One region of the Pantoea sp. y20 genome, then DNA from elsewhere that is predicted to be linked to it. Evidence: predicted binding sites of a transcription regulator. Region 1 holds the regulator's gene; each other region holds the start of a gene.
The links. Region 1 encodes PurR, which represses purine synthesis genes. Its sites were predicted from a motif close to CANGCAAACGTTTGCNTG; they were not measured.
Positions count from the first base shown of each region.

Region 2: purM (phosphoribosylformylglycinamidine cyclo-ligase) is a predicted target of PurR. The motif match lies at 1,510-1,527, and genes of this name have one in related genera.
Region 3: purL (phosphoribosylformylglycinamidine synthase) is a predicted target of PurR. The motif match lies at 1,343-1,360, and genes of this name have one in related genera.

Region 1 is NZ_CM142816.1:1,885,805-1,889,087, forward strand. It holds gene punC (purine nucleoside transporter PunC) at 1-93, opposite strand, end outside; gene punR (DNA-binding transcriptional activator PunR) at 204-1,115, shown strand; gene purR (HTH-type transcriptional repressor PurR) at 1,112-2,137, opposite strand; gene cydH (cytochrome bd-I oxidase subunit CydH) at 2,412-2,501, shown strand; gene ACYAC5_RS08905 (C40 family peptidase) at 2,558-3,283, opposite strand, start outside.
Region 2 is NZ_CM142816.1:3,048,252-3,051,534, reverse strand. It holds gene purN (phosphoribosylglycinamide formyltransferase) at 1-410, opposite strand, end outside; gene purM (phosphoribosylformylglycinamidine cyclo-ligase) at 407-1,447, opposite strand; gene upp (uracil phosphoribosyltransferase) at 1,677-2,303, shown strand; gene uraA (uracil permease) at 2,494-3,283, shown strand, end outside.
Region 3 is NZ_CM142816.1:3,112,962-3,116,244, reverse strand. It holds gene mltF (membrane-bound lytic murein transglycosylase MltF) at 1-1,179, opposite strand, end outside; gene purL (phosphoribosylformylglycinamidine synthase) at 1,450-3,283, shown strand, end outside.

The sequences.
Region 1 (3,283 bases):
ATCGCCAAAGGCGGGCAAATACATATCCGTGGCAAGAAAGCCGAGCATGCTGAGCACGGCGAGATAAGGCATAAATGCTTTAGACGACAACATGTTGATTCTCTTTTGGGCAGGGTGAACGCCGGGGAGTGTAAAAGGATGCGGCGCGCTTTGTGAAACGCTAATATTTGCATGGTGCTGTTAAAATTTTTGAAGGCAAATTTATGTGGTCAGAATATGCGCTTGAAGTGGTGGATGCAGTAGCGCGCACCGGCAGTTTTAGCGCGGCAGCGCAGGAACTGCATCGCGTGCCCTCTGCCGTCAGTTATACTGTGCGCCAGCTGGAAACCTGGCTGGCGGTGCCGCTGTTTGAGCGCCAGCATCGGGAAGTGGTGATGACAGCGGCGGGCGAGCATTTTGTGCGGGAAGGCCGATCTGTTATCAAAAAAATGCTGGCCACTCGCCGACAGTGTCAGCAACTGGCAAATGGCTGGCGCGGCGAGTTGAGCATCGCGGTTGACTGCATTGTAAAACCGCAGCGCACGCGACAGTTAGTGAAGGACTTCTATCGCCATTTTCCCGATATGGAGCTGATTATCAGCTACGAAGTGTTCAACGGCGTGTGGGATGCGTTGGCTGATGGTCGGGTGGATGTGGCGATTGGCGCAACCCAGGCCATTCCGGTGGGCGGACGTTTTGCCTTTCAGGATATGGGCGCGCTGAACTGGCGTTGTGTGGTGAGCCCTGATCATCCGCTGGTTAACAGCAAGGAGCTGGATGATGAAACCTTGCGGGCGTGGCCATCGCTGGTGCTGGAAGATACCTCGCGTGCGTTACCGCGCCGTATGACATGGACGCTGGATAATCAGCGGCGGTTGGTGGTGCCAGAGTGGGAAACCGGGATGGATTGTTTGCTGGCAGGATTGTGCGTCGGCATGGTGCCTGGCCATTTGGCGCGTCCACTGCTGGACAGCCAAAAACTGGTCGAGCTGGCGCTACCGCAGGCGTTTCCGGACAGTCCGTGCTGCGTCAGCTGGTCAGAACAGCGCGCGTCACCGGCGCTGGCGTGGTTACTGGCTTATCTCGGGGATGCGGAAACGCTGAACCACGAATGGCTCAGCGAAGTGTCGGCTTAGCGGCGGTAGTCGCGGAACGGACCGTACGCCACCGAACGGCGTTCAATCAGCGTTGGTTGGACTTCGATAGTTTGCGGATCTTCGCGCTTGCTGGTGATGCGATCCAGCAGCATCTCCAGCGCTTTTTCGCCTAGTTCAGCTTTCGGCTGGTGCACGGTGGTGAGCGCTGGTGTGAAATAGCGCGCGTTGCGCACGTTATCGTAGCCAATCACCGAGATATCCTGCGGTACGCGCAAACCCATCTCATCAGCAGCGCAAATCGCGCCCATCGCCATGATATCGCCACCGCAGAACACCGCGGTTGGACGCTGTTTCTGATTTAAGATCTGTTGCATCGCCAGATAGCCCGATTCAGGCTCAAAGTCGCCCTGAACCACCCACTCGGGACGCACCGTAATGCCCGCTTCGTTCATTGCCTGCAGGAAGCCAGCATGACGTCCACCGCCGGTGTTGCGCTCCATTTGGCCAGGAATGGCACCGATATCGCGATGGCCACGTTCAATCAGATAACGCCCGGCGAGATAGCCGCCCTGAAATGCATTGTCCTGCACGGTATCGGTGAAATCACCGCGTGATGCACCCCAATCCATCACCACCATGGGGATATTGCGGTTCTCTTCCAGCATCTGCAGCAAATCGTCTGGATATTCCGAACACATCACCAGCAGACCATCGACGCGCTTTTGCGCCATCATCGACAGGTAAGCGCGCTGCTTTTGCAGATCGTTGTGCGCATTGCCGAGAATCAGCGTATAGCCGCGTTCGAAGCAGCGATTCTCCACCGCTTCGATAATTTCAGCGAAGTAGGGCGCTTCGCTGGAGGTCGCCAGCAGACCCAAGGTTTTAGTGTGATTGACTTTGAGACTACGCGCCACGGCACTCGGCGAGTAGTGTAATTCTTTGATCGCTTCCCATACGGCGTTACGCGTCTCTTCCGCAACGAAACGCGTTTTGTTGATGACATGCGAAACCGTGGTGGTTGAGACACCCGCGCGTTTTGCGACATCTTTAATTGTTGCCATGAAAATGGTGCTCCTGGGCTTATCGCAACTTACTGATAAGTATATTGTTAAACGTTTGCGTCTGCTAATGCTTTTACAGCCCAAAAAAGCGGGCAAAACGGCATGTTCAAGCAGGCAAAATCACTTCATCACGCTGTAATTACAGCCTGCGCAAAATCTGTTGCGCAACGAAAGGCGGCGATTCTAGCAAGCTGGCGCGGATAACACGAGATTTTTGCCTATTGCTATGCGAAAATCGTCTTAACCCTAATAATTGTGCGACTAAGGAGTTGTGATGAATACCGACCTGAAGCTGGCGCTAATGACCACTGTTGGCGCACTGTTGATGATTATCGCTTTCAGCTTTACCGCGATCATGCACTAACAAAAAAGCCGGAGCTGACAACAGCATCCGGCTTTTTTATTTCTGTTGCGCAACAACTAGCGAATGGTTTTTGGCGTCATCATACGACGCGCGCCCACATAGTGTTTCTGCCAGTAATCCTCACCCAATGCGCTAATCTGAATATCTTTGCCGGTACGCGGCGACTGAATGAATTTGCCATTGCCAAGATAAACGCCGACATGGTCGGCGGTACCGCGATTGTTGATGCGGAAGAACACCAGATCGCCTTTCTCCAGCATTTCACGCTTAATCGGTGCCGCATCACGCAGGTGATACATCTCATTGGCGGTGCGTGGCAGTTTGAATTTCACCAGATCTTTATAGGCGTACCATACCAGGCCGCTGCAATCGAAACCAGTGTGTGGCGAAGCGCCGCCCCACTGATAAGGTTTGCCGAGTTGACCCATTAATTTGGTCATCGCCGTTTCACGCGCTTTTTGATAACGCTGACGGTGCGCTTTACTCATTTTGATGCCGGTCAGCGCTAACGCTTCATCATCGACGGCGATCTCGGGCGTTTTCTTCGCTAAACGTTGATGACCGTATTTCTTAGCAGAGAGTTTCAGCGGGGATTTTTTGCTGGTGGTTTTGTGCAGCGCGATGTCTGTTTTGCTCTGTTTTTTGAGCTTGAATTTTTGAACAGCGGTCAGACGCGATTTTTTGGTGGTGGTTTTTACCGGACGTCGTTTGCGGCGCTCGTCTTCACGTGCGCTCTTTTTCTCTGCTTTAAGCGAACTGGCGTTAACGGGCGCATGCGGAGA
Region 2 (3,283 bases), 1.2 Mb from region 1:
ACTGAGGTGCCATGCTCCTCGTCGCCGTTTTCCAGCGCCTGACGATGTGTGTGTAAGCCCGGATATTTCGGCAACAGCGACGGATGAATATTCACCAGACGATCGTGATAGTGCGCGACAAAAGCGCTGCTGAGGATGCGCATATAACCGGCCAGCACCACCAGATCTGGCGCGTAAGCATCAATCTCCTGCATCAGCTGGCGATCAAAGGCTTCGCGGTCGGCAAAATCACTGGCGGCTAACGCATGTGACGGGACATTGGCTTCCCGCGCGCGCGTTAAACCAAACGCGCTGGCTTTATTACTGAAAACGGCAGCGACGCTGCCGTTTATACGCCCGCTTGCGCAGGCGTCGAGGATGGACTGAAGATTGCTTCCGTTGCCGGAGATCAGTACAACCAGTTTTTTCATGGATTGATAACCACACGCTCTTCGGAATCAGACGCTTTAATCACACCGATTTTCCACGCTTTTTCGCCCGCGTCGGTCATCAGCTGTACCGCTTTATCGGCTTCTGCCGGGCTCAGCGCAATCACCATGCCCACGCCGCAGTTAAAGGTGCGGTACATTTCGTGACGGCTAACGTTGCCTGCCTGCTGCAACCAGCTGAACACTGACGGCCACTGCCAGCTGCTCTCTTCCAGCACCGCCTGGGTGTTATCTGGCAACACGCGCGGGATGTTTTCCCAGAAGCCGCCGCCGGTCAGATGCGAAATCGCATGCACATCAACCTGTTCGATCAGGCTAAGGATGTTTTTCACATAGATGCGGGTTGGCGCCAGCAGGTGATCGGCCAGTGATTTGCCATCCAGCTGTTTGGTGGCCGGATCGGTCTGGCTGACTTCAAGAATCTTGCGCACCAGTGAATAACCGTTCGAGTGTGGGCCGCTGGAACCCAGCGCGATCAGCACGTCGCCGTCCTGCACTTTCGAACCGTCAATGATCTCTGATTTTTCCACCACGCCGACGCAGAAACCCGCCACGTCGTAATCTTCGCCGTGGTACATGCCCGGCATTTCAGCGGTTTCACCGCCGACCAGCGCACAACCCGACTGCAAGCAACCTTCGGCGATGCCGGTGATCACCGATGACGCGGTATCCACATCCAGCTTGCCGGTCGCGTAATAATCGAGGAAGAACAGCGGCTCAGCACCCTGAACAATCAGGTCGTTCACACACATCGCGACCAGATCAATGCCGATGCTGTCGTGGCGTTTGAGATCCATCGCCAGACGCAGCTTGGTGCCGACGCCATCGGTTCCGGAGACCAGCACAGGCTCGCGGTACTTCTGCGGCAGCGCACAGAGCGCGCCGAATCCGCCCAATCCACCCATGACTTCCGGGCGGCGGGTTTTTTTCACTACGCCTTTAATACGGTCAACCAGATCGTTACCAGCATCGATATCAACACCGGCGTCTTTGTAGCTGAGAGAGGTTTTGTCGGTCACTGCGGAATCCCCACGCGAGTTGCGGTTGGTGGCAAAAATTAAGCGCGGCAATTCTAACAGCGCAGGCAAACGTTTGCGAGTCCCATCTCATGCTGCCTTTGCATCGCCTCAGATTTTCGCCAATCCTTAGATGACGCAGGCTATTGACCGATGACAAGTGGCGCAGCAGCGAAAAGGCGGTATAATCCGGCGATTTTTTTTAGCTCAACTCAATTCCGGGAGAACAATCATGAAGATCGTGGAAGTCAAACACCCGCTGGTCAAACATAAACTGGGCCTGATGCGTGAGCATGATATCAGCACCAAGCGTTTCCGCGAGCTGGCCTCGGAAGTGGGCAGCTTGCTGACCTATGAAGCCACCGCCGATCTGGAAACCGAGCGCGTCACCATCGAAGGCTGGAATGGTCCGGTTGAAATCGATCAGATCAAAGGTAAAAAAATCACGGTGGTTCCGATTCTGCGTGCGGGTCTTGGCATGATGGAAGGCGTGCTTGAGCACGTTCCCAGCGCGCGCATCAGCGTGGTTGGCGTGTATCGTGATGAAGAGACGCTGGAGCCGGTTCCTTATTTCCAGAAGCTGGTTTCGAACATCGAAGAGCGCCTGGCGCTGGTGGTCGACCCGATGCTGGCAACCGGCGGCTCGATGATCGCCACCATCGATCTGCTGAAAAAAGCCGGTTGTACCAGCATTAAAGTGCTGGTGCTGGTGGCCGCACCTGAAGGTATTGCCGCGTTGGAGAAAGCGCATCCGGATGTGGAGCTTTACACCGCATCTATCGATCAGGGATTGAACGAGAAGGGCTACATCATTCCTGGCCTCGGCGATGCCGGGGACAAGATTTTCGGAACCAAATAAAAGAAACCAGCCGGCCAGAGAGTCGGCTTTTTTTTGGCAAAAACACAACATTGTCATCCTCAAGTTATTCGAGCCAGGGCAAGGCGGCAAACGAGTTCATCCCGATGAGCTTACTTAAGTAAGTGATTCGGGTGAACGAGAGCAGCCAACGCAGCCATGGCTCGAAGAACGAAGAGGATAGGGGATAATAATGACTCGTCGTGCTATTGGTGTGGGCGAACGTCCGCCACTGTTGCAAACCATTCCACTCAGCTTACAGCATCTGTTCGCCATGTTCGGCGCAACCGTGCTGGTGCCGATTCTGTTCCACATCAACCCGGCCACGGTGTTGCTGTTTAACGGCGTCGGAACGCTGCTCTATCTGTTTATCTGTAAAGGCAAAATCCCCGCTTATCTCGGATCGAGCTTTGCCTTTATTTCGCCGGTGCTGCTGCTATTGCCGTTGGGTTATGAAGTGGCGCTGGGCGGCTTTATTCTCTGCGGTTTGCTGTTCTGTATGGTGGCGCTGATCGTCAAGAAAGCCGGTACCGGCTGGCTGGACGTGATGTTCCCACCGGCAGCGATGGGCGCGATTGTCGCGGTTATCGGTCTGGAACTGGCGGGCGTGGCGGCGAATATGGCCGGCCTGCTGCCTGCTGACGGCACATCGCCAGACAGCAAAACCGTGATCATCTCGATGGTGACGCTGGCGGTGACCGTGTTTGGTTCGGTGCTGTTCCGTGGTTTCCTCGCCATCATCCCGATTTTAGTCGGCGTGTTGGTCGGCTATGCGCTCTCTTACGCGATGGGCATTGTGGACTGGACCGCGGTGGAAAATGCGCCGTGGTTTGCGCTGCCAACCTTCTACACGCCGCGTTTTGAATGGGTGGCGATGCTGACCATTCTGCCAGCCGCACTGGTGGTGATTGCCGAGCACGTGGGTCACTTGGTGGTCACCGCGAATATCGTGAAGAAAGATCTGATCCGCGATCCGGGTCTGC
Region 3 (3,283 bases), 1.2 Mb from region 1:
TACGTCCAGCATGTGCGCGTAGCCCATGTTATATGCCGCCAGCGCGAACCAGATACGTTCATCTTCAGGAATCGTTTCCGGGACTTTCTCCATCATGCGCTTGAGATATTCGCTGCCGCCGCGAATGCTCTGTTCGGGATCGAGGCGATCGTTAACGTCAAGGCTGTCGGCGGTATTACGCGTCAACATCATCATGCCGCGCACGCCGGTTGGCGATGTGGCCTGCGGATTCCAGTGCGACTCCTGATAAGATATTGCCGCCAGTAAACGCCAATCCATGCTGGCGGAATATTTCTCAAACAGCGGTTTGATATCCGGCAAAGTGTTATCAATGGCGCGCAGGAAGGTGCGGGTATCAACGTAATCGAAGGTGCCAACGTGGCCGAGATACTTCTCTTCCAGCCGCGCCATCGTGCCTTCCTCGCCCATCTGGCTGTAGAAGTCGAGCATCGCCGCACTCAGGCTGTCGTCTTCGTTACGCGGTAAATACCAGGTGACCGGCTCTTCGTCAGTCACATCAAACGCCACCGCCAGCTGCGGATGAATGCGCTGCAGCAGGCCGATGGTGACCGAATCGCCCACCGTGTAATCGAGTTTGCCGTCAGCAACCGCTTCAAGCAGCGCTTTCTGACCCTGATCGGTGGAGATCGCCCAGTCGAGATCGGGATAGCTGTCAGCTTTGGCGGAACGTAAAGTTGACAGATATGCCGAACCGGACTGCACAATCAGGCGGCCTTTGAGATCGCCGAGATTCTTCGGACGAGGCTTATCGATGCGGTACACCAGCTGCTGGGACACCGAATAGTAGCTCGGGCCACTTTGGTAGTGCGCGAGGCGCTCGCTGTTGTAGATCAAGCCGGCCGCCAGCAAATCCGCTTTACCGTCATCGAGGTCGTCAAACAGATCGCCGAGATTAGGACGCACCTCAACTTCCAGTTTTACGCCAAGGTAATCGGCGAAGCGCTTCGCCAGCTCGTAATCCATACCGGCTGGTGCATTGTTAATGGTGTAGTAAGTCAGCGGAGAGTTAACGGTACTGATGCGCAGCACTCCGCGTGATTTGATCTGTGATAGCGCGTCTGTTCCGCCCCCGTACCACGGGATTGAAGGCCACAATGCTAGCGCAAGTAGCACGGTGATCAGACCGATAAACAGATAGTTTATTTTTAGGCGTTTCAAATAGTTGTCTCGTAATGGCTCACAGGCCTCTGTCTTTTAAAGGCAGTATTTATGTTGTTTTAACTCCCAGAGCGAGGGGCATTTTGCGCAACAAAAAGGGGCAGGGCAACTTTTATAGCAAGAATTGTGCAAAATTCAGCCAAACGCCAGGCGCCAGAATTTATGCGCAAACGGTTTCGTAACCCGAGCTGTTTCTCTATAATACCGCCCGTTTTCCCCTGTTGCGCCCAATGAAGCGTCGCCCGGCACTTCAAAGACGAGAGATCTTTAATGATGGAAATTCTGCGTGGTTCGCCCGCTCTGTCGGCATTTCGTGTAAACAAACTGCTGACCCGCTTTCAGGACGCTCACCTTCCGGTGAGTGATATTTACGCCGAGTACGTCCATTTTGCCGATGTTAGTGCACCGCTCAGCGCGGATGAGCAAGCCCGCCTGCAACGCCTGCTGAAATACGGTCCTTCTCTCGCCGAACACGCGCCACAAGGGCGTCTGTTGCTGGTAACGCCGCGTCCCGGCACCATCTCACCGTGGTCATCGAAAGCCACCGACATCGCCCATAACTGCGATCTGCCACAGGTATTGCGTCTTGAGCGCGGTATGGCCTTCTATGTGCAGGCACCTGAGCTGACGGAAGCACAGTGGCAGCAGCTGGCGAGCCTGCTGCATGACCGCATGATGGAAACGGTGTTCGCTGATCTCAACGATGCGCAGCAGCTGTTTGCTCACCATCAGCCGCAGCCGCTGAAAAGCGTTGACGTGCTGGGCGCAGGCCGCCGCGCGCTGGAGCAGGCCAACACCACGCTGGGCCTGGCGCTGGCTGATGATGAGATCGATTACCTGCTTGATGCCTTTACTAAGCTGGGCCGCAATCCAAACGACATCGAGCTTTACATGTTTGCGCAGGCAAACTCCGAGCACTGTCGTCACAAGATCTTCAATGCCGACTGGATTATCGACGGCGAAAAGCAGCCGAAGTCGCTATTTAAAATGATTAAAAACACCTTTGAACACAATCCTGAGCACGTGCTGTCTGCCTATAAAGACAACGCTGCGGTAATGGAAGGTTCTGAGGTTGGCCGCTTCTACGCCGATGCGCAGAAGGGCGAATATGAATTCCATCAGGAAGCCGCACATATCCTGATGAAAGTCGAAACCCATAACCACCCAACCGCCATTTCACCATGGCCGGGTGCCGCGACCGGTTCTGGTGGCGAAATCCGTGATGAAGGCGCAACCGGACGTGGCGCGAAGCCCAAAGCCGGTCTGGTCGGTTTCTCGGTATCGAACCTGCGTATTCCAGGCTTTGAACAGCCGTGGGAAGAGGATTTCGGTAAGCCGGATCGCATCGTCACCGCGCTGGATATCATGACCGAAGGTCCACTGGGCGGCGCGGCGTTCAACAACGAATTTGGTCGTCCAGCCCTCAACGGCTACTTCCGTACCTACGAAGAGCGCGTTAACAGCCACAATGGCGTGGAGCTGCGCGGCTATCACAAGCCCATCATGCTAGCGGGCGGCATCGGTAACATCCGTGCCGATCACGTGCAGAAAGGCGAGATCGTGGTCGGCGCCAAGCTGATCGTGCTGGGTGGCCCGGCTATGAACATCGGTCTGGGTGGTGGCGCGGCATCGTCAATGGCATCAGGCCAATCGGATGCCGATCTCGACTTTGCGTCAGTACAGCGCGACAACCCAGAGATGGAACGTCGTTGCCAGGAAGTGATCGACCGCTGCTGGCAGCTGGGCGAAGCCAACCCGATTCTGTTCATCCACGACGTCGGCGCGGGCGGCCTTTCGAACGCCATGCCAGAGCTGGTGAGCGACGGTAATCGTGGCGGTAACTTCAACCTGCGCGACATCCTAAGCGATGAGCCAGGCATGAGTCCGCTGGAAGTATGGTGTAACGAGTCGCAGGAACGTTATGTGCTGGCGGTCGCGCCGGAGAAACTGGCGCTGTTTGACGAGCTGTGTCAGCGTGAACGCGCGCCTTATGCGGTCATCGGTGAAGCCACCGAAGAGCTGCATCTGAACCTCGCCGACAGCCATTTCGACAACAAGCCAATCGACATGCCGCTCGACGTACTGCTGGGCAAAACACCGAAGA